3 regions of the Serratia sp. KH_031 genome follow, and region 1 is predicted to be linked to each of the others. Evidence: predicted binding sites of a transcription regulator. Region 1 holds the regulator's gene; each other region holds the start of a gene.

Region 1 (10,675 bases):
TTACGTTGAATATCCCACTGGCGAGGGCTGCATAATGCTAAGTGTATTAATTGTTGATGACGAACCTGCTGCGCGCGATAACCTGCGTCATCTGCTGGAAGCCGAAGCGGAAATCGATATTATCGGTGAATGCGCCAATGCGATTGAAGCCATCAGCCTGATCCATCGTTTGCAACCAGATGTGGTGTTCTTGGATATCCAGATGCCGCGCATTAATGGGTTGGAAATGGTGGGGATGCTCGATCCAAACCACATGCCGCATATCGTGTTTCTCACCGCTTACGACGAATATGCGGTACAGGCGTTTGAAGAACACGCTTTCGATTATTTGTTGAAACCGGCAGAACCCAAACGCTTGAATAAAACCCTGCAACGGCTACGACAAAATCATGCGCCGCAAGATATGACGGTATTAGACGAAAGCGCGGGTTATCTGAAATACATTCCCTGCACCGGTCACAGCCGTATCTATCTGCTGCGATTCGACGAAGTGATTGCTATCCGCACCCGTTTAAGCGGGGTGTTCGTGGTGCGTAACGATGGAATGGAGTGTTTTACCGAACTGACTTTACGCACACTGGAGAACCGAACGCCGCTAGTGCGTTGCCATCGTCAGTATTTGGTGAATTTGGAGCAGGTTAGGGAGATCCGCTTCGAAGAGAGCGGCGTTGCTGAGATGGTGATGCCAGTGGGCGATCCGGTGCCTGTCAGCCGTCGTTATCTAAAGTCGTTAAAGGAAGAGCTGGGGCTACGGGGGTAAAACCACTCACCCCAGTAAACCAACCGTTTAAAAGCGCGGATGACCGCTGAGTGGGATAGTTCCTCATTTTACTGAACACCAGAGTTAGCATCAGGCTGATAATAAATTTAATTCTGGAGTTAAGACATGCAACATGCTCTTACCTTTGTCATTGCCACCTTGTGCGTGCTCACCATCTGCTATCGGCTGTATGGCGTGTTCTTTGTGCGCAAGGTGTTGCAGGCTGACGATACGCAAGTTACCCCTTCGCATTTGCTGGAAGACGGCAAAGATTATGTCCCGACCAAAAAGTGGGTCAATTTCGGCAGTCACTTTGCCGCTATTGCTGCTGCCGGGCCGCTGGTGGGGCCGGTATTGGCTGCTCAATATGGCTATCTACCCAGCTTCCTCTGGTTATTGATTGGTTGTGTGATCGGCGGCGCGGTGCACGATACCGTGGTGCTGTTCGCCTCAATGAAACACCGTGGTAAATCACTTTCGGAAGTTGCTAAGCGTGAACTGGGACCCGTCGCGGGTTGGTGTACCGGTTTGGCGATGCTGTTCATCATCACTATTACGATGGCGGGTTTGTCGATGGTGGTGGTGCACGCACTGGAACGTAACCCTTGGGGTACTTTCGCGGTGTTTATGACCATCCCAATTGCTATTTGTGTTGGCTTGTGGGAACGCATGACCGGCAGTATGCGCGGCGCTAGCTATGTCGGTATTATCGCGATTATGGCTTGTGTGATCGCGGGGCCTTATATTCAAGAATCGGCATTTGGTGAGTGGTTAAGTCTGCGCGCCTCTACCGTCAGTTTGGTCTTGCCGTTCTACGCTTTCTTCGCTACTGCTCTACCGGTTTGGATGCTGTTGACCCCGCGCGGTTACCTCTCCAGCTTTATGAAAATAGGGGTGTTCGGTGCATTGATCGTTGGTGTGGTATTTATCAACCCCACTATCCAATTCCCGGCATTCACTCAGTTTATCCACGGTGGCGGCCCTGTATTGGCAGGTCCGGTCTGGCCGTTTATCTCGATTACTATCGCTTGCGGTGCGATCTCTGGTTTCCACGCCTTTATCGGTTCTGGCACTACGCCGAAGCAGATCGACAAATGGAGCGATATCCTGCCCGTCGGGTTTGGTGCGATGCTGGCAGAATGCGTGGTTGGCGTGATGGCGTTGATCGCCGCAACCTCACTGCATCCTGCTGATTACTTTGCCATTAACTCTGCACCAGAAGTGTTCGCCACCTTGGGCATGGATGTGATCAACCTGCCGAAGCTGAGCCAGGAAATTGGTTTGGATCTGAGTGGTCGTACTGGTGGTGCCGTTACGCTGGCAGTAGGGATGGCGGATATCTTCACCCGTATTCCTTGGTTCAGCCATTTGGCTTCTTACTTCTTCCAGTTCGTGGTGATGTTCGAAGCGGTCTTTATCCTGACGGCGGTTGATTCTGGCACTCGCGTGGCGCGTTACCTGCTGCAAGACTTCATTGGTGACATCTGGGCTCCGCTGAAACGTACTGACTGGCTGCCGGGCGCCATTGGTTGCAGCATCGTCGCCTGCTTGCTGTGGGGTTATCTGCTGAACTCCGGTGATATCAACTCGGTATGGGCGTTGTTTGGGGTCTCTAACCAGTTGATGGCTTCTATCGGCCTGATTATCGGCGCGACCATCATCCTGCGTCTGGCGAAAAAACGCTGGTACGTGCTGACTTGTTTGGTGCCGTTGAGCTACCTGTATGTCACGGTAAATTACGCGGCCTACTGGATGGTGACCAATATTTACTACAACCCGGCGGCGAAAGGCTTCAACCTATTCAACGGCACTATTTCCATCATCATGGTGGTGCTGGGGGCGGTGATCCTGATTGCTGCTATCGGCCGCTGGATCAAACTGTGGCGTGGCGAGACCACTCCAATGCCGGATGAATTGGCAACGCAGAATTAGGTTTGTTCTGAAATCTCTTGGTTATAGGGCGCACAGGTTGCGCCCTTTTGCTTTCGTCGCATTTATGGCTTTAAATGTATCAAAGGCGTTTGCATTCAAAGGAAAAACAAATGAGTGAAGCACGGATCATTGCCAAAGCGATGAAAGACGGAAAACCGGTACAAGATCTGGTTCTTTTGCCCGCTTTGGCGAACCGCCACGGCCTCATCACTGGCGCAACGGGAACCGGGAAAACTGTCACGTTGCAAAAAATGGCGGAGCAGTTCTCGCGTATTGGCGTACCGGTATTTTTGGCCGATGTGAAGGGCGATCTGTCCGGCATTGGTGCTGAAGCGGTGCCTTCTGAAAAATTACAGACGCGGCTGACGAACATTGGCGTCACCGACTGGCAGCCACAATCGTGCACCATTATTCCGTGGGATATTTTCGGCGAGAAAGGCCATCCGATCCGCGCCACGGTTTCTGACCTTGGACCGCTGCTGTTGGGGCGTTTGCTGGATCTGAATGAAGTGCAAAGCGGCGTGCTGCAACTGGTATTCAAAATCGCCGACGATAACGGCCTGCTGCTGCTGGACATGAAAGATCTACGAGCGATGGTGCAGTTTGTCGGCGACAACGCTAAACAGTTCCAAACCCAGTACGGCAATATCTCTTCGGCATCAGTCGGTGCTATCCAGCGTGGGTTGCTGACATTGGAAGAACAGGGGGCTAATCAGTTCTTTGGCGAGCCGATGTTGGACATCAACGATCTGATGAAAACCGACAGCAACGGGCACGGCATCATCAACCTGCTGGCGGCGGACAAATTGATCCAACAGCCAAAATTGTACTCCATATTCCTGTTGTGGCTACTGGCGGAGTTGTTTGAGCAGCTGCCAGAAGTGGGCGATCCGGAACAACCGAAACTGGTGTTCTTCTTTGATGAAGCGCATTTGTTGTTTAACGACGCGCCAGCGGCTCTATTGACGAAGATCGAACAGGTGGTGCGCTTGATTCGTTCGAAAGGCATCGGTATCTACTTTGTGACCCAAAACCCGTTGGATATTCCTGACAGCGTGTTGGGGCAGTTGGGTAACCGCGTACAACACGCGCTACGTGCCTTTACGCCACGCGATCAGAAAGCGGTGAAATCGGCGGCGCAAACCCTACGTGCCAATCCTGATTTTAATGCAGAAACGGCTATTACCGAGTTGGGTGTGGGTGAAGCGTTGGTGTCGTTCCTCGATGAAAAAGGTCGCCCCAACATTGTCGAGCGTGCCATGGTCATCGCGCCAGAATCGAAAATGGGCATGTTGGGTGCGGATGGCTTGAACAGCGCAATCAACAAATCACCGTTGTATGGGCGCTACGAAGATATGGTGGATCGCGAGTCGGCCTATGAGAAACTTTCCTCAGAAGGTTTCGCCACCGCAGGGCAACAGCAAACGGGGCAACCAGAGCAGAAAACGGCTCAGACTCAAACTCAGAACGATGGCGGTCTGATGGGCGGTCTGAACGAGATCCTGTTTGGCTCCACGGGGCCACGCGGCGGTAAACGCGATGGGATCGTCCAGACCGCAGCCAAGAGCATGGCGCGTGACTTGGGGCGTCAGATCCTACGCGGGGTTTTGGGCTCGATTATGGGCGGTCGGAAAAAGTAAGCTGAAATTATCTTCAGCAGCAGTAAACTAACGCGGTATTTTTTCTGTTGGATGCCTACATGCTGTTGCTGATCGATAACTACGACTCCTTTACTTACAACCTTTATCAGTACTTCTGCGAATTAGGTGCCGAAGTGCTGGTAAAGCGTAATGATGAACTGCAACTGGCTGATATTGAACGGCTGGCTCCGCAACACCTAGTTATTTCTCCCGGCCCCTGTACGCCGAATGAGGCGGGTATTTCTTTAGACGCCATTCGTCATTTCGCGGGTAAGTTACCGATCCTCGGCGTATGCCTTGGGCATCAGGCGTTAGGGCAAGCGTTTGGCGCTGATGTGGTGCGCGCCCGTGAAGTGATGCATGGCAAGACTTCCGCTATTCGCCATCTTAACCAAGGCGTGTTTACTGGCTTAAATAATCCGTTAACCGTCACCCGTTATCACTCATTGGTACTGGATGCGACGACCTTGCCGGACTGTTTTGACGTCACCGCTTGGAGCGAGCGCGATGGAGTCCGTGATGAGATCATGGGCATCCGTCATAAAGCGTTGTCGCTGGAAGGTGTGCAGTTCCACCCGGAAAGTATTCTCAGCGAACAAGGCCATCAATTGCTGGATAATTTCCTTAAAAGTTAAACTGTTAGGATTTTTTTGCCGTTGACGATGATTTAGGTTTGCCCTTGAGTGGTTTTTTATGCATATTTTGTGATTATATTTTCACTCAATGGCAACATGAAAACTAACACATGCTTAGGGATGCTTAATAATGACGGAAAAAAATGCAGTAAGTCGCAGCACCTTCGATAAGGTGATCCTGCCTGTTTATGCACCCGCTCAGTTTGTTCCGGTCAAAGGCAAAGGTAGCCGTGTCTGGGATCAGCAAGGCAAAGAATACATCGATTTCTCCGGGGGGATTGCGGTAACCGCCTTGGGGCATTGCCATCCGGCGCTAGTGGCTGCGCTGCACAAGCAGGGCGAAACGTTGTGGCATACCAGCAATGTGTTTACCAATGAACCCGCGCTACGTTTGGCAACCAAACTGATTAACGCCACTTTTGCCGATCGGGTGTTCTTTGCCAACTCTGGTGCAGAAGCTAACGAAGCGGCATTCAAACTGGCTCGTCACTACGCCATTACCCGTCACAGCCCATACAAAACCAAAATCATCGCTTTCAATAATGCGTTCCACGGTCGCACGCTGTTTACCGTTTCAGTCGGTGGTCAGCCGAAATATTCCGATGGCTTTGGCCCGAAACCGGCAGACATTGTGCATGTACCGTTCAACGATTTAGCGGCAGTGAAAGCAGTGATCGACGATCACACCTGCGCAGTGGTGATGGAGCCGATCCAAGGTGAGGGCGGTATTACGCCAGTTGAGGCGGAATTCCTACAAGGGGTGCGCAAACTGTGCGACAAACACAAAGCGCTGCTGGTATTTGATGAAGTGCAAAGCGGCATGGGGCGCAGCGGTAAGCTATTCGCCTACATGCACTACGGCGTCACGCCAGACATCCTGACCACCGCCAAAGCGCTGGGCGGCGGTTTCCCGGTTAGCGCCATGTTGACCACCGAAGAAATTGCCTCGGTGATGCAGGTGGGCACACACGGCACCACTTACGGCGGCAACCCGTTGGCCTGTGCGGTGGCGGAAGCGGCACTGGATGTGATCAATACGCCAGAAGTGTTGAGCGGCATCGAGCAACGGCACCGCTTGTATGTGCAGGCATTGCAGAAGATCGGCGAGAAATACGCTATTTTCACCGCTATTCGCGGCATGGGGTTGCTGATTGGTGCCGAGTTAACGGCAGAATATCATGGGCGCGCACGTGATTTCCTGACTGCGGCGGCGGCGCGTGGGTTGATGATCCTTAATGCAGGGCCGAACGTGATCCGTTTTGCCCCTTCGCTGGTGGTAGAAATTGAAGACATCGAACAGGGCATGGAATTGTTTGAACAAGCGGTGCAGGACGTAATTAACGCCTGAATTACTGTTCACCGAGTTTACGTTTCAACCAGATGCCGTGATGTGGGCGTTGCCGCCAAGCCAAGGACGAAATGGTGTGCATCACGCTGAGGTGAGACAGGATGCGCCGTAAATGGCGCTCCATCTCGGTGACGGGCATATCTGGGTGCAGATCTGGAGTTTCCATCATGCTGCTGCCACCGCTTGGTCCATCGTATTCCAAACGTTGCTGACAACTTTGCAGCGCGATTTCACAGCGCTGCAAATATTCTTCTGCCAGTTTGGGCGTCAGCATATAGTGCTCACGCGCCAGAATCGTCATCGCGTTCAAATGCTCGACAATAAACTGACTGTGAGTGATCCATAATCGCATATCTGCCAGATAGTTCGATTCGAACCCCGGTTCCTGCATTGCCTGATTCAACGAAGTAAACAACGCGTTATGTGCCTGATTAACCTGCATACGGGCATAGGCCAACTCGGTAGGGTCTGGTTCCTGTTTTTCCAACATCAAACGCAGCGCCGTCTGATCGTTCTCCAGCGCCTGATGGGCGTTTTTACGCAGCAAGCCACTTTGCCACTGCGGCCACAGCCAGATTGATCCGCCGAACACCAACACGCAGCCGGTCAGGGTATCGATCAGCCTCGGCACCAGGAAATCTTTCCCGTTAAGCGCCAGTAGTTGCAGGGTGTAAACCGCCGTGACGGTAAAGCCAATCACCGCCAAGCCGTAGTTTTTGCGCAGTATCAGATAGGCCGCCAAGGTAATCACCAACATCACGCCCAGCGTGGCGGTTTCCGGCATATGTAATTGCAGCAAACCCGCGGCAATCACTAATCCAATCAACGTACCTAGCGCACGGTGCTGGATACGCACCCGCGTGGCGTTATAGCCATTTTGGCTTACTAACATGATGGTCAACAATATCCAGTAAGGTTTGGGCAGGTTGAAAAAAATCCCCAAACTACTTCCCGCCGCCAATATCACGCCTAAGCGAGCGGCATTACGTAACGCGTTGGATTTGAATGACAGATAGCTAACTAGCGCCGGCCAGAATGGCAGACGTGATTGCCTGATCATTAGATTGCGGCGATACAGCGGATACTGGGTGCGCAGCAGGCGAGCAATGCGGCTGAAATGGTAATAGCAGAACTTACCGACCGGGTTATCGGCGTGTTGCAATGCCACTTTTTCCAGCGCCGCCAGTTCATTGGTCATGCTAAAACGCTGCGAGTGGTGATGGTAAAGAATGTCGTTGGCGACTACGCGCAAACGAGCGGCGATCACCTGCGCATTACGGCGGATGATGGCTTCGGCCTGACTCTGTGCCACCAGTTTTTGTACTTCTTCCGGCAAATGCAGGCTGACGGTGATGTGTTCTTGCAAATCGAGTGCGACTTGGAATGCGCGTTGCAGGCGTTTTTGCTCCATGTTGTTGGCATGGGGCAGGAAATTAAGTTGTTGATACAGCAGGCTGATAATGTCCATCACCTGTTGCTGACGTTGCAGCAATGGCGGCAGTGCGGTTTCTGGGTCAGTGTGCTGGGTCAGCAATGAATATTTAGCTTCCAAGTAATCTGCCAGTTGGCGATACAGCAAACTGAGTGACTCGCGCATCGGCTGCTCTTTCCACAGCTTGAACCAGAACCAAGTGAACAAGCCATACCAAGCGGTGCCGACGATATACAACAACGGCGCATGCCAGATCGGTACCGTACCGGCCATGCTGAGAGAGAAAATAGCGGCCACCATCGCAGCCGGTAGCATGCGAGCGTGGAGCGGACTGATTTCCCCGGTAACGCCGAGCAGTAATGCCAAACCGAGAACTAACCAAGGTAACGGGACGTGCCACAGTAGAGCCTGTTGTAACAGTAAGCTACTGAAGGCGAACAACAAACCGCCGACGATCAGGCGTTTGAAAAAGCGTTTATGGGGAGTATCTAAACCCGCGATATTGCAGCAGGCGGGAACCAAAGAAAACATCAGGCCGAGTTGCAGTGAGCCAATCAGCAGGCCGAATGCGACAGGCAGGCAAAGCACCAGCGTTTGTCGCAGTGCGTAATTCACTTCCGGGTGATAAATCAGCCGCCGCCACATGATGTTTTACCGATAAAAAAATGGCGCGAATTGATTATCGCGCCATTTTTTCTGGGATTAACGAGTACCGTATACCACGATGGTTTTGCCGTGTGCGGAGATCAGATTTTGATCTTCCAGCATTTTCAATATACGGCCAACGGTTTCGCGGGAGCAGCCGACGATCTGACCAATTTCCTGACGGGTGATTTTAATCTGCATACCGTCTGGGTGGGTCATGGCATCAGGTTGCTTCGCCAAGTTCAGTAGGGTTTGCGCGATACGTCCAGTCACGTCGAGGAAAGCGAGGTTGCCCACTTTTTCGGAAGTCACTTGCAGACGGTCTGCCATCTGCGCAGACAGGCGCATCAAAATGTCCGGGTTTACCTGAATCAGTTGGCGGAATTTTTTATAAGAAATTTCAGCCACTTCACAGGCAGTTTTTGCCCGAACCCAAGCACTGCGCTCCTGGCCTTCTTCAAATAATCCAAGCTCGCCGATGAAGTCCCCCTGATTGAGGTAGGACAAAATCATCTCTTTACCTTCTTCATCTTTGATCAGCACCGCTACGGAGCCTTTCACGATGTAGTAAAGCGTTTCGGCCTTTTCACCTTGGTGAATCAGCGTACTCTTGGATGGATATTTGTGGATATGGCAATGAGACAGGAACCATTCGAGAGTCGGGTCTGTTTGCGGTTTGCCGAGAACCATTCGCTGTTATCCTCTGTTGTAATCTATCTGTATCGCTGGGATCAGAGTTCCCTGTCAAACAAGCTGAAGCCGGGTGTGAGATAATGGGCTATCAGAAAGTTTTGAGGTGTTCGATAAAAATACGCCGTCGCCCTAGCATATTAACTTGCTACCGGAGCTGCAAGCTACATTCTGTTAACATAACGATATCAGGACTTTTCTATAGACTGCCCCGAAACCCATGTTCCAGAAAGTGTTATTTCGGCTCTGTTTGTAGCACAGAGTGAGGCAAGTGTCTTGTGTTGTCTCGCTTCAGCATGATTAGTGTCAGGTTCCGTTGCCAGTTTCACGGTGAAAGCGTAGTCTGACATTCAGAAATTAACCGGAGTAACCATTATGTATGCAAGAGTTAAGTGGATAGAAGATTTGACATTTTTGGGTGAATCCGCGTCTGGTCATCAGGTTTTGATGGATGGCAATGCGGGTGAAAAAGCGCCAAGCCCAATGGAGATGGTATTGATGGCTGTTGGGGGATGCAGCGCTATCGATGTGGTCTCTATCCTGCAAAAAGGACGCAATGACGTGCGTGATTGTGAGGTAAAACTCACCTCTGAGCGCCGTGAAGAAGTTCCGCGTACTTTTACCCATATCAACTTGCATTTTATTGTTACCGGTAAAGAACTTAGCGATAAGGCTGTTGAACGTGCGGTCGATCTTTCTGCTGAGAAATATTGCTCAGTGGCGCTGATGCTGGGTAAAGCCGCAAAAGTGACCCACAGCTTTGAAATTCAGCTCGTCGAATAACCTTACCAAGCATAGCGTTGGCACAGCCGACGCAGCAGATCGAGAAATCGCCGCGCCGTAATGGTTAGCGGCGATTTTTGCGAATACAGCACGCAATACTGCGCTGGCGGCAAACTGGTGATCGGCAATGTGACCAGACGATGCTCTAGACCAAAAGGTGCCTGCATCGCACGCGCGACAATGGTGAGGTAATCGGCGTTCAACACTAGACTCAACCCGCTAACGACCGAATCTGAACGAATGGGTGCCATATCGAGCTGTTGATAAAAGGTGCCGAGCTCAGATTGCAGATACTGGTAGTAGCCCATATCCGTTTCCGGTAACAGCCATTTGGCCGAGCGGAGTTCATCTAGCGAGGTAGCTTTCGCAAGTGGGTGGCTGTGGCGAGCGATAATACCGAATGAGGCATTGAACAGCGGTTCACACACCAATTCCTCCAGCGGTAGTTCGGGGCTGACGCTACCGACGACAAAATCCAGCTTTCCTTCACGTAACGCAGGTAACAAGGTAGAAAGTTGAGCTTCTCGGATCACCAGACTGGCTTGTGGAAACTGAGATCTGAAAGCTTCTGTGAGCTCCGGTAGCACAGTCAGTGCTAATAGCGAAGACAGCCCCAGCGCCACCGTACCCTGACCATGTTGTTCTATTTGCTCAATTTCTTCTGCCGCTCTTTGTAACTCTTCCAGAATAAACTGCATTCGCTGAGCAAAAGCGCGCCCGGTTTCCGTCAGCGTCATGCCCTGATTACTGCGCATAATCAACTGGGTATCGAGTGCTAACTCCAGTTCGCGCAAGCTACGGCTCACCGCC
Region 2 (10,675 bases), 1.3 Mb from region 1:
GCTTCCCTTTTATTCGATGGCAAAAAGATAACACGCCCTCGAAGTGAGAGCGCGTTGACAGTATCGGAAAATCTAGGTTAACGGCAACATGATGGTGGCTTGATAAGCCGGACGGGTTTTTAATTGCTGATACCAACGTTCCATATGCGGACGGGGTTTACGCGTAATGGGCATTTCGAACCAAGCGTAGATAAAGCTACCCAACGGGATATCACCTATACCAAACTCTTCACCGGAAAGGTAAGGCTGTTTTGCCAGTGTGGCTTCGACGATATCGAAATGTTTTTCCAGCTCGGCAATCGCCGCTTCAATTTTCGGCATATCACGTAGGTCGGGCTGAGTGCGAACCATACCCCAAAATACCGGACGGAAAGAATCGACGATGGTGGAGGTATTCCAATCCATCCATTTTTCGGCGTTAGCGCGTGCCTGTAAATCTTGCGGATAGAAGGGCGCTTTACCGAACTTGGCTGCCAGATAACGCACGATGGTGTTGGATTCCCACAAGACAAAATCATCGTCTTTTAATAAGGGCACCAAACCATTGGGGTTCAGAGCGCGATACTCGGCTTCATTCACCTTGCCGTAGGCTCCACCTGCGAGGATATGGTCAAATTTCAGATCCAGTTCTGCAGCACACCAGAGCACTTTCTTGACGTTGTTAGAGTTGGTACGACCCCAAATAGTCAGCATAAACGCCTCATTGAAGGTTAATGGATTCGCACTATACCTACGCTTTTTTGTTACTTATTTCAACGTTCCCAGCGGCAGATTTCCCAACCCTGTTCAATCGCCAGTGCTTCTAGCTTGCTATCGGGGTTCACCACGGTTGCGCTATCGACATATTCCAACAACGGTTTGTCGTTGAATGAGTCGCTGTAACCGTGAGTATTTTCAAATTTGAGCTCGGGATGCGCGGTTAACCACTGTTGTAGGCGGATCACTTTGCCTTGCTGAAACGTCATTACGCCATAGGTACGGCCGGTAAAACGATTTTCTTCGATTTCAACGCCAATCGCTAAGGCGTCATCAGCGCCAAGTTGCTGGGCGATAGGTTTGACCAAGTGCTCTCCAGTGGCGGAGATGACCAGAATGTAATCGCCGCGTTCGCGGTGCCAAGTCAGACGTTCACGCGCCGCCGGGTAGACACGGGGTAGGATGTCGCGTTGGATATAACGCATTACCCAAGCGGTGACGGTATCAACGTAGCATCCTTCTAAAGGAGCCAGCGTCACCCGCATGTACTCCTCCATAGGAAATCCGCCTTGATAGTAGGACTGCATCAATAACTGTTCCTGCTTTGCCAGATCTTCTGCAGCGAAGCCTTGCAAGATTAACCAGCGTATCCACAGGCCAGCGCTGTCATCATCAATCAAGGTTTCGTCCAGGTCGAATACGGCTAAATCCATCAGTTTTCTCCGGCAGGTTAAGTAGAGGGTGGATATAGGATAGTGGATCTGGCGAAATCGCGCAGAGCATAAGAAACTTTGATGACAGTTACGCTGCATTTTGGTGAACGTTTGCAGAACCTAGATAGTATGATTATGTAAAGATGCTGAAAATTAACGCTAACTTCTGTAAAAATAAGAGAAATCTAATATACTCGTCATACTTCGAGCTGCATCTTTGTTGGCTTTCCTCACTCACCCGAATCACTTACTGGCGTAAGCTCATCGGGGTTCGCTGCGTTGCCGCCTCGATGCAACTCGAATTATTTAGAGTATAAACTCCTATTTAGGGGCATATTTTAATGCGTTGGACGGACACTTCGACATGATAAATACACAGTTATCGACTTCATTCAAAAAACTGACTTTTAGCATCGGGTTGTTGCTGATGGTTGTTCCTGCCACTCATGCTGCCGAAGCACCGGTAGCGCCACAGATAGATGCTAAAGCCTTCGTGTTGATGGATTACAATAGCGGCAAGATCTTGGCAGAAGGCAACCCGGATACGCGTCTTGACCCTGCCAGCTTGACCAAAATTATGTCTAGCTATGTGATTGGCCAAGCGCTCAAAGCGGGCAAAATCAAACCGACCGACATGGTCACCGTGGGCAAAGACGCTTGGGCGACGGGGAACCCTATCTTGCGCGGTTCTTCGCTGATGTTTATCAAGCCGGGCGATCAGGTGCCAGTTTCAGAATTGAATAAAGGCATCGTGATTCAGTCTGGAAACGACGCCAGTATTGCATTGGCAGATTATGTGGCGGGTAGCCAAGATTCGTTCGTCGGCTTGATGAACAACTATGCCAAGTCACTGGGTTTGCAAAACACGCATTTCCTCACGGTGCATGGTCTGGATGCGGAAGGGCAGTACAGCACCGCACGTGATATGGCGCTGTTGGGGCAGGCATTGATCCGCGACGTACCGGACGAATATGCGCTGCATAAAGAGAAAGAGTTTACCTTCAATAAAATCCGTCAGGTGAACCGCAACCGTCTGTTGTGGAGCAGCAACCTGAATGTGGATGGGGTTAAAACCGGTTTCACCAGCGGCGCGGGGCATAACTTGGTGGCTTCAGCCACTGATGGCCCGATGCGTTTGATCTCGGTGGTATTAGGCGCACCGAGTGACCGTGTGCGTTTTAGTGAAAGCGAAAAATTGCTGACTTGGGGTTTCCGCTTCTTTGAAACGGCTACACCGATCAAGGCTGATAAACCGTTTGTGACGCAACGTGTCTGGTTCGGCGATGAAAGCGAAGTGCCACTTGGCGTGGCAAAAGACGCGGCGATCACTATCCCGAAAGGGCAAATGAAGAACCTGAAAGCCAGCTTCAAACTGAACCAACCAAATCTGGAAGCGCCGCTGACGAAGAATCAGGTGGTTGGTACTATCGACTTCCAGCTTGATGGAAAAACTATCCAACAAGTCCCGCTGGTGGCGATGCAGGAAGTGAAAGAGGGCAACTTCTTGAGTCGTATCTGGGATATGTTAATGATGAAAATCAATCAGTGGTTTAGCTAAAAAGCAGAGGGCGCATTAAGCGCCCTCGTTCTTATCCGTAACAAGCAGTTTTATCAGTTACAAGCCACGACTTTAATCGCCAATCCACCCTGAGATGTCTCGCGATATTTGGCATTCATGTCTTTGCCTGTCTCGTACATGGTCTCGATCACCTTATCTAAGCAAACCCGAGGCTCGCTGGTACGGCGCAACGCCATACGTGCGGCATTGACTGCTTTTACTGCTGAAATGGCGTTACGTTCGATACAAGGCACCTGAACCTGTCCGGCGAGGGGATCGCAGGTTAGACCCAAATGGTGTTCCATCGCAATTTCTGCCGCGATGCACACCTGCGCAGGGCTGCCACCCATGAGTTCCGCCAGACCTGCCGCCGCCATTGAACATGCCACGCCGACTTCACCCTGACAGCCCACTTCAGCACCAGAGATTGATGCGTTCATCTTATACAGCGCGCCAATAACACCAGAAGCCAGGAAATAGCGGCTGTAAGAGTTAACGTTGACCGGGCGGATAAACTGGTCGTAATACGCCAAGACCGCAGGAATGATGCCGCAAGCGCCATTAGTTGGTGCCGTTACTACGCGGCCACCCGCGGCATTTTCTTCGTTAACGGCAAAGGCGAACATGTTGATCCAGTCGACGACGTTCATCGGATCGGTGTTGTTCTTGTCACCGGTCACCAGTAAACGACGCAGTGCCGCAGCACGACGTTGCACCTTCATCGGCCCCGGCAGTAAACCTTCGGTATTCATACCGCGTTCGATACCGGTTTTCATCACTTGCCACACGTCGGCGAAATGCGCTTCGATTTCGGCTTTGCTGCGCAGTGCCAACTCGTTTTGCATTACCAATCCAGACAATGACAGCCCAGCCTCTTTGCAATGCTGCTGCAAATCGTGCGCGGAGTTGAATGGGAAGGGGATCTGCACTTCATTACTATCAGGCTGGCCAAAGTGCTCTTCATCAACAATGAAACCACCGCCGATGGAATAATAAGTTTTGCTGTGTAGCAACTTCTCACCGGCAAAGGCGCGGATGCTCATGCCGTTTTCATGTAGCGGCAGATTACCGCTGTGGAAGTTCATGCTGGTTTGCAGCGGGAAATCTACTTCGTGTTGACCGTTTGCCAACAACAGACGACCACGTTGCTCTACATCGCGGATAAAACCGGGGATGCTATCAATATCTACATTGTGTGGCAGATTACCGGCCAAGCCCATAATTACTGCGATGTCGGTGTGGTGGCCTTTCCCGGTCAGAGACAACGAACCATATACATCAACGACCACACAGGTGGTGTCTGCCAACACGTTATTGGTAATTAAATCATCGGTGAATTGTTTACCGGCTTTCATTGGGCCGACGGTATGGGAGCTAGATGGGCCGATACCGATTTTGAAAATGTCGAAAACGCTAACCATGGGCGCGCCTCTTTGAGTTATTCAGCGGGAATGCAGGAAAAGCAGCCGGTGCGGGGAGCACCGGCTTGAAGTGATTAGCCGATCAGGCTGAACACGATAGCGGTGATGGCAATCAGACCCATCACAACAACGAATACGTTGCTGATGTGGCCGCTGTATTTACGCATGGCTGGAACTTTACGGATGGCGTACATCGGCATCAGGAACAGCAGCATCGCGATGATTGGACCACCTAGGGTTTCAATCATACCCAAGATGCTTGGGTTCAGCGTAGCAACAATCCAAGTGGTCACCAGCATGAAGATAGCGGTCATGCGGTTCAGCTTGTTAGTGCTGATGGTTTTACCACGGCTCTTCATTGACTTGCTTACCAGACCATTGAAGCCTTCACGAGCGCCCAGATAGTGGCCCAGGAAGGACTTGGTGATAGCCACAAACGCGATAACCGGAGCGATATACTCGATCATCGGGTTGTTGAAGTGGTTTGCCAGGTAAGACAGGATTGAGATATTCTGTGCTTTAGCTTCTGCCAGATCCGCTGGGGACAGGCTCAGTACGCAGCTGAACACGAAGAACATAACGGTCAGCACCATCATGATGTGTGCGTAAGCCAGAATGCGAGAACATTTTTTCTCCGCATCTGGGCCGTATTCTTCACGCTTGGCAACCGCAAAGGCGGAGATGATTGGAGAGTGGTTGAAAGAGAACACCATCACTGGGATAGCCAGCCACAGCGTCATAATCAAACCGCGACCCATACCAGCGCCTGAACCAGAGAGTGATACGTTCTCGAAGATGGCCGTCGTCCAGTTAGGGATCAGATACAGAGCCAGCAGCATTAACGTGGCAACAAATGGGAATACCAAGATACTCATGGTTTTCACGATAGCTTGCTCACCAAAACGCACGATACCCATCAGGCCGACGATCAAAATCAGCGACAGAATGGCACGCGGTGGTGAAGCCATACCTAACTGGTGAGTAATAAAGCTATCGACGGTGTTGGTGATAGCGACACTATAAACCAACAGAATTGGGTAGATGGCAAAGAAGTACAGCAGGGTAATCAATTTACCGGCGCTGATACCGAAGTGTTCTTCTACAACTTCAGTAATGTCTTCACCTGGGTTCTTACCAGACAACACGAAACGGCACAGGCCGCGGTGCGCAAAGAAGGTCATCGGGAAAGCGATAATCGCCATGATGATCAAAGGAATCAAACCACCGATACCGGCGTTGATTGGCAGGAACAACACGCCTGCACCGATTGCGGTGCCATACAGACCCAACATCCACATGGTGTCGGTTTTACGCCAAGTACTAGAAGAGCCTGACGCTGTTGAGGCAATAGTACCGGTTTGAGTAGTGTCCATAAATATCTCCGAGGTGAACACGATAATTAAAAAATAAAAACAAAACTTAGGTTGAAACCCGAAGAAGTCATCTCAGATGATTCCCTCAGTAAAAATCAGGTGCTGCACACGGGGATAAATAACTTTCCCCCTGGTTAATCATTAAGCTAATTATCTTTTGGCATTTATTGCCTGATAATCAACCAAAAAGCTTTCACCTGTTTAAGCGTGAAAAGTGGTGGTATCTGCCAGGAGATCTTTGTCCCCCAATTTTTGTTGGCGGCAAGATAACGATTTACAGCAGAAACAACCGTGATCCTGCTCGCAAATGCACGATGTGTGCGTATATGCACCTTTTTTGTGTTTTTTAGTGTGTATGTTGCACGATTGTGTAAGATTTTGTGCTGCAACCTCTTCCATTAGCCCACATTTTTTATCCGGTATGAATAGATAATAACCAGATAAAACGCTATCAATGACAGCAGGGCGAGCAATATATTTTAAGAGAAGGTTAGGATCTAGCTAAAAACCCGTAGAAAGGCTTTTTGGTGACGCGGATCACACTTTTGTTTTTGTGGTGATTCAATCTATCCTATTGTTATCATTTGGTTTTAAGTGAAACTCCTTGTAATTTAGTAGGTTAATTAACCTAAGTTTAAGCAAAGATAAATCAGTTCTTATTCATCATATAAATTTGTCGATTTGGTTATTTTTAATTCACCTTGGTTAAAAGTTTGTTATTTAATTCCCCGTTCGGACAAGTTTTATTTATCATATAAATCCATCTGGGAAGAAACCTCATCGAGTTATATAAGGTTACTTTTAATTCATTAATAAATAGTCGCAGAGCGATTTGTTGCATTTCGTTAACTCAACTTTATGCGCAGGCATAACCATAATGAATTTAATTGCGCACTATTTGTTCAAATTTAACTGCGGAAAAATGGGGGAAGATGAGCACTGCCGGGAAGTCCGGCAGTGAAAGACCACTCAGTAGCGTAGGGTAATGTTGTTGCTATTGAAGTATTCGATGAATTCTTTATCTGGTTGGCGGTCAGTAATCACGCGATCAAACAGGGTCAGTGAACCAATGCAGGCGGGTTTGGTTTTGCCAAATTTGCTGTGATCGGCAATCAGGATTTTTTGTTGCGCCATGGCGAGCGTTCGATGCTTCATTTCTAACTCGTCGAAGTTAAAGCATGTCGCCCCGTGTTGCAGACTTAAGCCCGCGGCAGAGATAAAGGCAATATTCGGGCAGATGTGGTCAATCTCATTGCGCTGACCGAGAGAACTAAAGATGTAGTTATTCGGATTGAACTCACCGCCACACAAGATCACCTTGCATTGGGGCTTGTCTTGCAATGCTAAAAAGGTGTTGAGCGAATGACAAACTGCGGTGAAGGGGAGTTCGTCATCAATGGCGTCGATGATCGCTGGCGTTGTGGTGCCACAGTCGAAGAATACGGTGTCATTGGCGTTGACCAACGGAGCCGCTAACATGCCGATGCGACGTTTCTCTACGACTTGTTTGGCTTTCTGATCGGAGACAAAGTAGTGGGTGACGCCGTTGCTACGTGGATCGGCCACCACGTAGCCACCCAATAACACGACCGCCGTGGGTTCAGCACTGAGATCGCGACGGATGGTCATCTCTGATACGCCTAACAGCGCGGAGGCTTCTTTTAAATGGATTTTATCAGAGCGCTTTAACGCTTGGATTAATCGGTTGATACGTTCTTCGCGCCGCGTTTCCATCAGTTCTTCCCACTGGTTTCAGAGTTAAAAAAGAGTAGCGTGCTTATTTTATTATGCCAAACACAACAATGCGGGGTAATACGTTCAGCAACGTATTACCCCGCATTTGACTATCTTACCGCTTTAACGCCTAAGGGCGTTGACTGTCAATAACTGCCTGCAGCAGGTTGAGCGCCGGAAACGATAGCGACGCCTGAACTGGTGCCGATGCGGGTTGCCCCTGCTTTAATCATTGTTTCGGCAGTGGCACGATCGCGCACCGCGCCAGACGCTTTCACGCCCATTTCGCTACCCACAGTTTTACGCATCAATTTGACGTGCTCTTCGCGAGCACCGCCAGTGCTGAAACCGGTGGAAGTTTTAACGAAGGCGACATCGAGCTCGCGACACATTTCACAAACCTGAACGATTTGTTCATCACTGAGCAAGCAGGTTTCCAATATTACCTTCAACGGGATCGCGGCGCAAATCTCACGTACTGCGGCGATATCGGCTTTAACTTCTTCCAACAAGCCACTTTTCAGCCAGCCGACGTTGATCACCATATCGATCTCTTGCGCTCCAGCAGCGATCGCCGCTTTGGCTTCAAAGGCTTTGCTCACGGTCAAACCTGCACCCAGTGGGAAACCAATCACTGAACAGACTTTCACCTGGCTTTCCTGCAGCAGATGCGCTGCCAAAGGGACATAACCAGAATTCACGCAAACGGCATAGAAGTTGTGTTGTTGCGCTTCTTCGCACAGTTTGGCGATCTGCATTTCAGTGGCATCCATAGCCAGCAGGGTGTGATCGACATAGCTTGCGTAATCAATGTTCTCGTTGCTCATCTTGATTCCTTAGTGAGTGAGGTTTTAGTCATAGAAAGGATACTGAATGTGATAATAATAACATTCAAAAAATCTAATTTCTAGCTGAAACTCGCGTAATTAACGGAGTGGTGGCGTATGGCTATGTTTTGGCAGGATCAAAAAAGGATTTTGTATGTTATTTAAATAACATTTAATGAGGTTCGGGGTGATAACACCCCGAGAGGAAAACTATTCTTTAACCCAACCTTTACGGATGGGGAAGGCAAATAGGAATTGATATAGGCGCGTTAACCCTGCGGCGATCGCATCACCAAACAAATTCCATACCAATTGAGCAAACAAACAGCCGACGATGCCAAGTAGGAAACCACCGACCATGTCCAGCGGCCAATGCACGCCGAGGTAAATGCGTGACCAAGCGATGCTGATGGCGACTACCATCAACAATATTCCCGACCATACGCGGTGCCAACAGAGAAAAGCGATGGCAAAGGTAAAGATGGCAGTACCGTGATCACTCGGAAAAGAACTGTCCGGTGCATGGGTTAAAAATGTATAACCCACACCGGCAACAAATGGACGCGGGTGCGGTAGCAAGGTGCTGATCGTTGCCGCTGCACTCATGGCAAACAACAGAGCGATGGTTGTTTTAGCGACCAAGACACGTTGCGAGGCTAATTGATGTTGCGGTCCCCAAAGCCACAACCCGACCATTAACAATGGTATGATCATAATCAGATCGCGAGCTATGAAAGTGGCAACATCGATCAGCCACTCCGGAGAAGCCGGGGTAGCATTAATCCAAGAAAATAAAAAGTAATTCAATGACTCCACGCTTTTACCTCACTTTGCGGCAAAAATAGCCGCTAACGCCCCAATAAACCACAAGTTGACTGAGCCAAACCCACCAGCCCGCCCACAGGTTATGAGAAAGAAAATGTGCCCCGCGCATCACTTGACCAAACCCCATCAACATGCCGAGTGCGATGCCACCCAACCAGCACCAATAAGCCAAGCGTGGGCGCTGTGGATAAAACAGGAAAAACAAAGCCATCACCGCAAAACCACTAGAGGCATGACCGCCCGGAAAACAACGGCCTGGTCCCGGATTAGCCGGAATGGTGCCGAACAGCGGGTAAGATATTGCTTTACCGCCATATTCCAATAAATCCCACGGGCAGGAGTGTGCACTGGTTGCTTTCAGAATGCCGACCACCAATGGCCCTATCCCCACCAACAACATGGTAACGATAAGGCGTGAATTGCGGCGGTAGATACCATAGAACAACCCCAGTACAGCCCCGCTGATGACGCAGATTTTCAGCAATCGGTGATTGATCAAATCTAACCACTGATTGTTCTGCCAAGGGAAACGTTGGCTAGCAGCATCGAACCAATAATTACTGATGGCCCAATCCAGTTGTTCATTACGTGATAACCAGAGAAACAGTAACCCACTGACAATCAACCCAAAAACTTGCCAACGGTAAAAGGATGTCGGCAAGGAGTAAAGGGTATTAGTCTGAATCGGCGCTGTTGTTGAGGTTTGATTTAATGAAGGTTTTGAGGTGTTGAATGGGTTCACGCGGTTGCTCATCAATATCGTTGAATCGCGTGACAGTAATCATTTTGTCTTAAGAAAACCTTAGCGCTGTAATGTTATGTAAAGCCAGCGGGACTCGGATTTAACCTATAATTACACCTTATGAGTTATGCTAGTGTACGCGCCGATTAGTCGATAAATCATAAGGATGATAAATGAAAAAGCTTTCTTTAATGCTAACTAGCGTTTTAATGGCGACTTCCGCCAATGCAATGGCGGCCACAGCAACTGAAAATTCTGATCTGAGCAAACAGCCATTGGAAAAGGTAGCGCCTTATCCAAAAGCGGAAAAGGACATGACTCGTCAGGTGATTTATCTACCAAAACAGGAACACGAAGAGAACTACAAAGTGGAACTGTTGATTGGCAAAACCCTAGAAGTTGATTGCAATCGTCACATGATGGGCGGTGAACTGGAAAGCAAAACCCTAAGTGGCTGGGGCTACAACTATCTGGTGCTGGAAAAACTTTCCGCTCCGGCCTCGACCATGATGGCCTGCCCAGATAACAAAAAGACTTCAAAATTCATCCCCGCTAATTTGGGTGACGAAGCGATGCAGCGCTACAACAGCCGCCTACCACTCGTCGTCTATGTACCAAAAGATGTCGAAGTGAAATACCGCATCTGGCAAGCCAGTGAGAAAGTGCAAAACGCCGAGCAAAAATAATTGCGTTAATGGTTAGCACAGCTAAGAGATTGCCGACCCGCCAGAAGAGGATTTTGGCGGGTTTTTTGTTGGGGAAAATCGAGGAAGATAAATCGCAGGT
Region 3 (10,675 bases), 340 kb from region 1:
TGTTTCATCGCCTGAACACCACCGTCAAATTCAAAATCACAATGCACTTCATAGCCCGGCAAAATAGCCAGCCCAGCGCGTTGCATCGCGCGGCGGTAACCTTCCAGACGATTGCGCGCCGTCGTTTTATCCTGCGGGCCCGCAATACAAGCGATCTGACGATAGCCACGAGCAATCAGATAATCCGTCGCCATCTCACCGCCCAGCAGCGAGTTATCCTGAATGATGTCATTAGCACCTTCGAATGGTGCCCAATCCATCATCACAATCGGCAATGAGGGATAGCGGCTTAGTGCATTCTGAGACGGGCGATGATTTTCGGTACACATCAACAACAAACCGTCGACACGCTTTTGCAGCAAGGTTTCCATGCTGCGATTCATACGTGCCTCGTCTTCTTCGGTATTACATAAGATCAAGCTATAGCCACGTTCATAACAACTGCGCTCTACGCCACGAACCACTTCGGCATAAAACGGGTTGTTGCTGGAAGTGACCAACATGCCGATAGTGCGTGTTTCTTTTACCTTGAGGCTACGAGCCAATGCGGAGGGGGCGTAGTTAAGCTGTTCGATGGCCGCCATTATCTTGTTGCGCACGCTATCGCTGACAAAGCGATTATTGTTGATTACGTGCGAAACCGTCGAGGTCGAGACACCCGCTAAGCGGGCGACATCTTTCATGGTGGCCAAAAAGAATTACCTCTGTTGAGCTAAAAAGGCGTCGATTTCTTCACGCCAAGGAACTGAAGGCTGCGCGCCAGGACGAGTCACCGCAATGGCAGCGGCGGCATGAGCAAAGCGTACCGCATCATTCATCGGTTTACCTTCCAGCAACGCGGTAACTAATGCGCCGTTGAACGTATCGCCAGCGGCAATAGTATCGACCGCTTTCACCTTAAAGCCCGGAATCAATCTACCGTTGCCATTCTCACTCAGCCACACACCACGACTACCCAAGGTGATAATCACCGTAGCGATGCCTTTAGCATGTAAAACTTTGGCGGCACGATCGGCGTCTTGATCGTTGTTCACCGCAATCCCCGTCAAACGCTGCGCTTCAGTTTCATTAGGGGTGATCATGTCGATCATCGCCAACAGGTAGTCCGGTAACTCACGGGCAGGTGCTGGATTAAGAATGACTTGTGTTTGGTGTTGTTTCGCTAATTTAGCGGCAGAAATCACGGTTTCCAACGGTGATTCGAGCTGCATTAACAATGCATCGGCATCAATCACTGTTTGTTGATAACGAGCCAGATAATCGGGCGTTACCGCAGCGTTGGCACCGGCATCAATACCAATAACGTTTTCACCTTCACCATTAACAAAAATCAACGCAACGCCAGTGGTATGATCGGTAGCGGATTCAATTGGTTGAATATCGATGCGATCGGACATCAATTGCTGGCGGATACGCTCACCAATGTCATCGCTTCCGACGCAGGCAATAAACGCAATATTGGCACCACTGCGCCCAGCAGCGACCGCTTGGTTAGCACCTTTGCCACCAAAAGCCACTTTATACTGCTTCCCGATCACCGTTTCGCCTGGGTGGGGGAACTGTTCGATATTAAGGATATGGTCAGCATTAATACTGCCCAAAACCACCAGCTTACCTGTTGCCATGACATTGATTCCTACTTTGTGCGCCATCGTATACCCAATAGATTTCAAGATGCAGGAAGGCGGCAACTGAACGAATCCCCAAGAGCTTACGCCAGTAAGTGACTGGGGTGAGCGAGGGTAGCCAACACACCTGCAACTTGAAAGATGACGGGTATAAACGCCCCGTTCCGATGGCGCGATTATAACGACTTACTTAGTAACCAGTTTCAATTCAACCGGAATGGTTGCTGGCACTTTTTCGCCTTTCAGCACTTTATCTGCGGTTTCCACGCCAATCACACCGATCTGATCTGGACGCTGTGCCACAGTCGCTGCCAGTTTACCGCCTTCTACCGCTTTCACGCCGTCAGCCGTGCCATCGAAACCAACGACGACAACGTCCGTTTTACCGGCAGTCTGCAAGGCTCGCAGTGCGCCCAATGCCATTTCATCGTTTTGAGCAAACACCGCCTGCACATCTGGATGCGCAGTCAGCAGGTTTTGCATCACGTTCAGGCCTTTAGTACGGTCGAAATCAGCGGGTTGGCTAGCCAACAGCTTGAATTTGTTCTGATCGAGAGATTGTTTGAAACCTTCTCCACGCTCACGCGCCGCAGAAGTTCCGGCGATACCTTCCAACTGGATCACTTTGGCATCAGCACCCACTTTCTTGGCGATGAAATCACCGGCCATTTTGCCGCCAGCGCGGTTATCGGAAGCGATGTGGCTGACCACATCACCTTTAGAGGCTACACGGTCGAGAGTAATCACCGGGATTTTGGCTTGGTTAGCCATTTTGATAGCGTTACCCACAGCATCAGAATCCGTTGGGTTAATCAGCAACAACTTCGGTTGTTGCACCATCAGATCCTGCACGTTTGCCAGCTCTTTCGCCGGGTTGTTCTGAGAATCCAACACCACCAGCTTGTAACCCAATTTTTGGGCTTCTTTCTGCGCACCGTCTTTCATCGAAACGAAGAACGGGTTGTTCAAGGTCGAAACCACCAGCGCGATAGTGTCCTGCGCCAGCGCATTGGCGCTGAGGGTTGCAGAGAGTGCGATAGCTGAAGCCAGTGTTGCCAGTTTTTTCATCTTCATGGTCGTGATTCCTGTAGGGGAGGTTAACCGCTATTTAGTAGGCGTTATTGTCGCAGGCAGTTTGGGTGCGGCCAGCGCGGAGTGCCCCGGAGCGGACACGTAGTACGCGAGGAGGCCGAGCACTGCCCAAACCCAAAATGACAAGTAAAATAGCCTACTGCTTTTTGTTGTCTACCAGAACCGCCAGCAATATAACCACTGCTTTTACGATCATTTGGTAGTAGGAAGAAACACCCAGTAAATTCAAACCGTTGTTCAAGAAGCCGAGGATCAGCGCACCGATTAACGTACCTACGATGCGCCCTTTGCCCCCGGCCAAACTGGTACCGCCCAGTACAACAGCGGCGATAGCATCCAGTTCATAACCCGTACCTGCCGTCGGCTGTGCAGAAGACAGACGGGCAACTTCAATCACCCCTGCCAATGCTGCCAGCAGACCACAGAGTGAATAAACGATAATTTTAACTTTATCAACGCTGATACCCGACAGTCGGGTCGCCGACTCATTACCACCCAGCGCGTAAATATAACGTCCTAAGCGGGTATGGTGCAGCATGTACCAAGCCGCGATAAACACGACAGCCATAATCCAGATTGGCGTTGGCACCCCCAACGGGCGACCAATACCGAACCAGCCAAAAGCATCGGCCACATCGGTGAAACCGGTATTCACTGGACTACCGTTGGTGTACACCATCGTCACACCGCGCAGCAGCAACATCATGACCAAGGTGGCGATAAACGCTTGCACCTTACCTTTAGCGACAATCACTCCGGTACAAGCACCAACGGCAGCGCCTAACGCCAGTGCTGCCGCGACGGCAACCACCGCATTAACCTCGAAACCGACGATCGAAGCCGCCACCGCACCGGTTAGCGCCAACAGAGAACCAACCGACAAATCGATGCCGGAAGTGAGGATCACCAGCGTCATCCCTACCGCCATAATGGCGTTAACCGAGGTTTGCTGGAGAATGTTGAACAAGTTGTTAACGGTGAAGAAGTTCGGGCTCATTGAAGAAACCACCGCGATCAACACCAGCAGCGCAATCAGCGATTTCTGCTCTAACAGCCACTCTTTACTGAACCAGCGCTTGGCTGCGATAGTTTGGGAACTCATATCTGATTACTCCTGCGTTACGCCGTATTGCTTGCCAACGGCCGCAGCCATCAACACTTCTTGGGTAGCCTGCTCAATGGGGAACTCGCCGCTCAGATGACCTTCATGCATAACCAAAATGCGGTCGCTCATACCCAAGACTTCTGGCATTTCCGACGACACCAAAATAATGCTTAGCCCTTCCTGCTTGAACTGGTTGATTAACTGATAGATTTCTTTTTTTGCCCCAACGTCGACACCACGAGTGGGTTCATCAAGGATCAACACTTTGGGTCGTGTCATCAAACCGCGGGCAATCGCCACTTTCTGTTGATTCCCCCCCGACAGCAAACCAATCGGTTGCTCCATCGACGGCGTTTTGATGTTAAACAGACGGATAAAATCACCGACGGCTTGTTGTTCGTCGCCATGTTTCAGGCTACCGCCTGCGCGGCTGAAGTAGCGTAGCGCGGTCAGCGACATGTTTTCCTTCACTGACATACCTAACACCAAGCCATCACGCTTACGGTCTTCGGAGATATAAACGATGCCATTCGCCAAACCATCTTGCGGGGAATGCGTCACCACTTCGTGACCATCAAGGTTTACCGTGCCACTTTTACGTGGCGCAGCACCGTAGAGGATCTTCATCAACTCAGTACGCCCAGCGCCCATCAACCCAGCAACGCCGAGAATTTCGCCACGATAGAGCGTAAAACTGACATCGTTTACACCGGGGCCGGAAACGTGGCTGACTTCCAGACGCTTTTCGCCGCGCGGTTGGTTAAGCCGCGGGTATTGCTCTTCCAGTTTGCGGCCAACCATCATTTCAATCAGCGTATCTTCCTGCAATTCACTGACCGGGCGTTCGGCGATGAACTGACCGTCGCGGAATACTGTTACGTCGTCGCAGATTTCAAAGATCTCTTTCAAACGGTGAGATATATAAACAATCCCACGGCCTTCGGCTTTCAGTTCGTTGATGACTTTGAATAAAGACGCGGTTTCAGTGTCGGTCAACGCATCGGTTGGCTCATCCATGATGATGACTTTGGACTCAAAACTAAGCACTTTGGCGATTTCCACCATTTGCTGATCGCCAATCGACAATTCACCCACCAACCGATGACTGCTATAACGCAAATTCAGTCGAGCGAGTAGTTTGTCGGCTTCGGCATACATACGTTTCCAATCGATACGCCCGAAACCGTTAACAAATTCACGGCCTAGGAAGATGTTTTCCGCAATCGTCAGTTGGGGGATCAGGTTCAATTCCTGATGGATAATCCCGATGCCCGCTTCCTGCGAATCCTTTGGCCCGTTGAACACCACCTCTTTACCGAGAAAATGCTGACTCCCCGCGTCTTTACTGTAGATGCCGGTCAGCACTTTCATCATGGTGGATTTTCCCGCGCCATTTTCCCCCACCAGCGCCATCACCTTACCGGGATAAACACTCAGGGCAGCGCCAGAAAGCGCCTTCACGCCGGGAAAGGCTTTATCAATCCCTTTCAGTTGCAGTAAAGGTTGCATAAATGCCTCAGAAAGTTACGCCAGCGCAGAGGATCACATTCGCATAGGGTGAACATTCCCCACTGCGGATCACGGCTCGGCTGTGCTCAGTTTGTACTTTGAATTCGTTGTGGCTGACATAACGCACACTGATAGTGTTGCCCTGAAGTTGGCCAAGCTGTGCAAATTGAACCAACAAGTGATCGTGGAGCTGCGGATTATTTTTCACTATTTCTTCCGCCAGAATGGCACTCTCGACCTGCATTTCCTGCGTTACCACATCGAATACCTGTAAAAACGTCGGTACGCCTTGGGTCAGCGCCAAATCGATACGCGGCGTTTGCACCGGGATCGGCAAGCCTGCATCGCCAATAGTGATTTGATCGGTATGTCCAAGACGAGAGACCACCGCAGAAATTTCAGAATTGAGTAGTACGCCTTTTTTCATCTTTATCACTCCACCAGCGAAACGTTTCGCTCACTAAGGAGTGTAAAAAAACGCCACTGGAAGGCAACCATCACATCGCGAAAATGTGATCGCCATCGAAACGTTTCGATGCGTTTTTATAAACGGCGTAAATAATAAGGGCCCAACCTATGTTGAGCCCTTATCGTGGGGAAGTGTTAAATCTCGACCTGGGTTCCTAGTTCGATCACCCGGTTCGGCGGGATCTCAAACTGATCCGGCGCTCTCAGGGCATTACGGCTCAATGCCATAAATAACTTGCCGCGCAGGTACAGATACCAAGGGCGTTTAGTCAGGATCAGTGACTCATGCGACATGAAGAATGAAGTTTCCATCATGCGGCACGGCAGCCCTTCCAATCCGCAGCGGTGGAAGACTTCCTCCACGTTCGGCGTTTCCCGCCAACCATAGCTCGCCACCACGCGCCAGAAGGTTGGCGATAATTGCTCAATAGTGACACGGCGAACGTTGTGGACGTATGGCGCATCTTCAGTACGCAACGTCAGTAATACCACCCGCTCATGCAGCACTTTGTTGTGCTTCAGGTTATGCAGCAAAGCAAAGGGGATCACGTTAGTGACACGCGACATAAACACGGCGGTTCCCGGCACACGAACCGGCGGTGATTTCTCTAGTGAAGCAATCATCGCTTCAAGAGAATTTCCGTGCTCATGCATACGGCGCAGCAAACGGAAACGTTCGCTTTTCCACGTGGTCATGATGATGAACATCACCAAGCCCAGCGTCAGTGGCAACCAACCACCAGAGAACAATTTCGTGGCATTCGCAGCGAACAACGGCACATCAAAGCACAGCAGAACCGCCAAGATGGCAACCACAAAGACGCGTTTCCAATGCCAATTATTAATCGCTACCGAGGCAATCAAAATGGTGGTCAACACCATGGTGCCGGTAACGGCAATGCCGTAAGCCGCCGCCAAATTACTGGAGTGTTCAAAGCTGAGGATTACTAACACCACAGAGATATACAGCACCCAGTTAACCACCGGGATATAAATCTGGCCGGATTCCATTTCTGAAGTATGGATAATTCGCATCGGTGACAGATAACCCAAACGTACCGCCTGACGAGTCAGAGAGAATACGCCGGAAATCACCGCTTGCGAGGCGATAACTGTCGCCAATGTCGCCAGAATCAACAAAGGGATCAACGCCCAATCGGGTGCCAACAGGAAGAACGGGTTCTTGATCGCTTCTGGGTTTTTCAGCAGCAACGCGCCTTGACCAAAATAGTTCAGCACCAGAGAAGGCAGCACCACGGTAAACCAAGCCAGACGGATCGGGAATTTACCAAAGTGCCCCATATCGGCATACAGCGCTTCCACCCCGGTAATCGACAGCACCACCGCACCCAAGGCAAAGAAGGAAACCTTCTTATATTCCAGGAAGAAATTCAGCGCCCATTTCGGGTTCAATGCCTGCAAGACTTCCGGGTTAGCCATGATGCTACGAGCACCCAACACCGCCAAGGTGAGAAACCACACCAACATCACGGGTGCGAACAGCTTACCCACGCTGCCTGTACCGTGCTTTTGAATCACAAACAGCAGCGTCAGAACCAAAATGGAGAGAGGAACGATATAGGGATCGAGCGACGGGGCGGCAATTTCCAACCCTTCCATCGCCGACATCACCGAAATAGCCGGGGTGATCACCACTTCGCCATAGAAAAAGCTACCGCCAATCAGGCCGAGGATCACCAGTACCGCCGTCGTTCGCGCCGAAGTATTGCGCCCGGCCAAAGACATCAGCGTCAATATCCCGCCTTCACCGGCGTTATCGGCACGCATCACATAAGTGAGATATTTCAGCGAAACAATGACAACCAACATCCAGAAGATCAGTGACAGAAAACCAAACACCACATCTGGACGGACATCGAAACCATAATGACCGGAAAAACATTCGCGCAAGGTATAAAGGGGGCTGGTGCCAATATCACCATAAACCACCCCAATCGCTGCTAAGGTCACTGCCGAAAGGGATTGCTTGTGTTCTGAGCTCATAATTCGTTTCTTTTACTAGACCATCCATTAGCCAACTTGCCGCGTCAGGCTAGAGATTTGGGCTTTAAGATCCGTTACGCCCTCTAAAAGCCGCACAGTATGCACGATTTACACAACTTGCCTACTCTTTAATATGTCTTTGAAAAAAACCAAAGTGTGAATAATTATTAATTTTGATAATAGAAAAATTCTACTAATCAACAAGCTATCCTTTTAAAAATAATGGTGGTTTATCACTCGTTTCTTCACCAAGATAGGAAAGACCTGCGCAGATAAGCGCTATGATTTCAGGTAGTTTGTACGCAATATAATAACTCACTTGGCCTTGCCATTCTGACTTTAACTCGCGGATGACACGATAACGACTATGGCTTCTTCATCACTTTTGGCAGAACGAATTTCCCGCCTCAGCAGTGCGCTGGAGAGCGGTCTTTATGAGAGGCAGGAAGCCATTCGCCTGTGTTTACTCGCAGCCTTGAGCGGCGAAAGCGTTTTCCTGCTCGGCCCACCGGGGATAGCGAAAAGCCTCATCGCCCGCCGCCTGAAATACGCCTTCCGCAATGCTCGCTCATTCGAATACCTAATGACCCGTTTCTCTACACCAGAAGAAGTCTTTGGCCCCTTGTCAATTCAGGCGCTAAAAGATGAAGGTCGTTATCAACGTCTTACCGCCGGATATCTACCCGAAGCCGAAATCGTGTTTCTGGATGAGATCTGGAAAGCCGGCCCGGCCATCCTTAATACCTTGCTGACAGCTATCAACGAGCGGCGCTTTCGTAACGGTAATAGTGAAGAACCTATCCCATTACGTTTACTGGTTACCGCCTCCAACGAACTGCCTGATGCCGACAGCAGTCTGGAAGCCTTGTATGACCGTATGCTCATTCGCCTGTGGTTGGATAAAGTACAGGACAAACAAAACTTCCGCTCGTTGCTGGTCAACCGGCAGAGCGAAAGTGAAAACCCGGTATCTGAGGCGCTAAGCATCAGCGATGAAGAGTTTATTCAATGGCAGCCACAGATAGATAAGGTCAAACTGCCCGAAAACTGTTTTGAGTTGATTTACCTGCTGCGTCAACGTCTGGATGCACTGGAGCAAGCACCCTATGTTTCCGACCGCCGTTGGAAAAAAGCCCTGCGTTTACTACAAGCCTGCGCCTTTTTTAGTGGGCGAGAGACTATCGCCCCGATCGATCTGATGCTGCTGAAAGATTGCTTATGGCATGACTTGGGTTCACTGAAACTACTGCAACAACAAATCGATCAGTTACTGGCTGAACAGGCTTATCAGCAACAAAGCCTATTAATTCAGCTGCAACAAATCCACACCCGTTGGATGCAACATCAGCAACAGCAGAGTGATCGCCAGGCCATCAGCTTGGTGAAAAAAGGCGGTATGTTCAGCCGCAAACCGCAATATGCATTGGCGGAGCCACTCGCGGGTACAACGTTGACACTGTTACTGCAAAAACCACTGCAATTGCATGATATTCAGGTCAATCATCTCAGCATTGAAAACAGTGCGCTGGAAAACTGGCTGCAAAAAGGTGGCGATATCCGTGCCAAACTGAACGGCATCGGTTTTGCCCAGCAGATCTTCCTAGAAGTGGATGATCAATCACATCTGACGGTGTTGGACGTCAGTCGCCAACCTTCTCTATTAGCCTTGCCGGGTAAACAAACCGGTGGCACTCCGCAGGCGTTCCTGGACGAAATGGAAGCCCTGTCGCAGAAACTGGCGGAACAACGGCGCTTATTTAGCCAACATCAACCTTGCCTGTTTACTCCCGCTACCGGTCTGGCAAAAATTGAAGCCAGCCTGTTGCAAGCGGCAGAGCAGATCAAACAACAACTCCAACAGATGCGCGGCCAGTAGCCATGATCAGTTTGGAAACGCTAGATCTGCTGCTCTCGATCGCCGAAGGTGAATTGATCGAGGAAATGATCGTCGGCATGTTGGCAGCTCCGCAGTTAACGGTGTTTTTCAATAAGTTTCCAGCCATACGGCGGGCGCTCGAGCGCGATCTGCCTCGTTGGAAGTTACAACTGAAAGAACGTATTCACCAAGCGATGGTTCCACCCGCACTGGCGCAAGAGTTTTATCGCTACCAGCAGTGTCAGTTAGAGAATAATGCCCAGTTTTTTCATAATCTGAATGACACTCTGGAAGTGTTGCGTCAGTTGGTTTCACCGTTTTACGAACAGGCGCGCCAGTTAGTCGATGCCGCAGATTTACCTAATCATCCGCTTGATGACAGTTTCCAAACGCTGTTTTTACAACGTTGGCGTATCAGCCTAACGTTGCAAGCCACCATGATGCACCACCAGCTTTTAGAACAAGAACGCGAGCAGTTGATGGCTGAGTTACAAGAGCGGCTAGCACTAAGCGGAGCGTTAGAACCGGTGTTATCGGAAAATGATACTGCTGCCGGCCGTCTATGGGACATGAGTAAAGGCCAGTTGCAGCGTGGCGATTACCAGCGGCTGGTGGAATATGGCGATTTTCTGCAAAGCCAACCCGAATTGAAGAAATTGGCGCAGCAACTGGGGCGTAGTTATGAAGCCAAAGCGGTTCCGCAGCAGGATGCTCAGCTAGAGCCTTTCCGCGTGATGATTCAAGTCCCCGCAACGTTACCAGAAGAAGTCAGTGGAATTCACCAAAGCGATGACATTCTGCGCTTATTACCTGCTGAACTGGCAGCCATTGGTGTGGAAGAACTGGAATTAGAGTTTTATCGCCGCTTATTGGAAAAACGCTTGCTGACTTACCGCTTGCAAGGTGATGCCTGGCAGGAACAGATTGTGATGCGTCCGGTAACCCATCAGCAACAGGATCAACAACCGCGCGGGCCGTTTATCGTCTGTGTGG

Evidence for each region. The regulator CRP, encoded in region 1, controls carbon source genes, mostly activating them, when cyclic AMP is high. The targets are predictions, from matches to a motif close to ATGTGANNNNNNTCACAT.
Region 2: a site for CRP is predicted at 8,369-8,386, ahead of deoC (deoxyribose-phosphate aldolase). Genes of this name have one in related genera too.
Region 3: a site for CRP is predicted at 5,845-5,862, ahead of rbsD (D-ribose pyranase). Genes of this name have one in related genera too.

The regions. Positions count from the first base shown of each region.
Region 1 is NZ_CM174496.1:4,433,172-4,443,846, reverse strand. It holds gene AC3ISQ_RS20160 (LytS/YhcK type 5TM receptor domain-containing protein) at 1-35, shown strand, start outside; gene btsR (two-component system response regulator BtsR) at 35-760, shown strand; gene AC3ISQ_RS20150 (carbon starvation CstA family protein) at 887-2,692, shown strand; gene AC3ISQ_RS20145 (helicase HerA-like domain-containing protein) at 2,803-4,332, shown strand; gene AC3ISQ_RS20140 (aminodeoxychorismate synthase component II) at 4,392-4,967, shown strand; gene argD (bifunctional acetylornithine/succinyldiaminopimelate transaminase) at 5,098-6,315, shown strand; gene AC3ISQ_RS20130 (YccS/YhfK family putative transporter) at 6,317-8,392, opposite strand; gene crp (cAMP-activated global transcriptional regulator CRP) at 8,450-9,082, opposite strand; gene AC3ISQ_RS20120 (OsmC family protein) at 9,458-9,865, shown strand; gene AC3ISQ_RS20115 (LysR substrate-binding domain-containing protein) at 9,868-10,675, opposite strand, start outside.
Region 2 is NZ_CM174496.1:3,145,816-3,156,490, reverse strand. It holds gene AC3ISQ_RS14275 (glutathione S-transferase family protein) at 73-693, opposite strand; gene AC3ISQ_RS14270 (HAD family hydrolase) at 753-1,409, opposite strand; gene AC3ISQ_RS14265 (serine hydrolase) at 1,774-2,967, shown strand; gene AC3ISQ_RS14260 (L-serine ammonia-lyase) at 3,021-4,388, opposite strand; gene AC3ISQ_RS14255 (HAAAP family serine/threonine permease) at 4,463-5,761, opposite strand; gene deoR (DNA-binding transcriptional repressor DeoR) at 6,731-7,495, opposite strand; gene deoC (deoxyribose-phosphate aldolase) at 7,642-8,322, opposite strand; gene ybjG (undecaprenyl-diphosphate phosphatase) at 8,533-9,138, opposite strand; gene AC3ISQ_RS14235 (phosphatase PAP2 family protein) at 9,143-9,901, opposite strand; gene eco (serine protease inhibitor ecotin) at 10,063-10,575, shown strand.
Region 3 is NZ_CM174496.1:4,774,035-4,784,709, forward strand. It holds gene rbsR (ribose operon transcriptional repressor RbsR) at 1-692, opposite strand, end outside; gene rbsK (ribokinase) at 699-1,625, opposite strand; gene rbsB (ribose ABC transporter substrate-binding protein RbsB) at 1,815-2,702, opposite strand; gene rbsC (ribose ABC transporter permease) at 2,857-3,822, opposite strand; gene rbsA (ribose ABC transporter ATP-binding protein RbsA) at 3,829-5,334, opposite strand; gene rbsD (D-ribose pyranase) at 5,342-5,761, opposite strand; gene kup (low affinity potassium transporter Kup) at 5,938-7,806, opposite strand; gene ravA (ATPase RavA) at 8,174-9,682, shown strand; gene viaA (ATPase RavA stimulator ViaA) at 9,685-10,675, shown strand, end outside.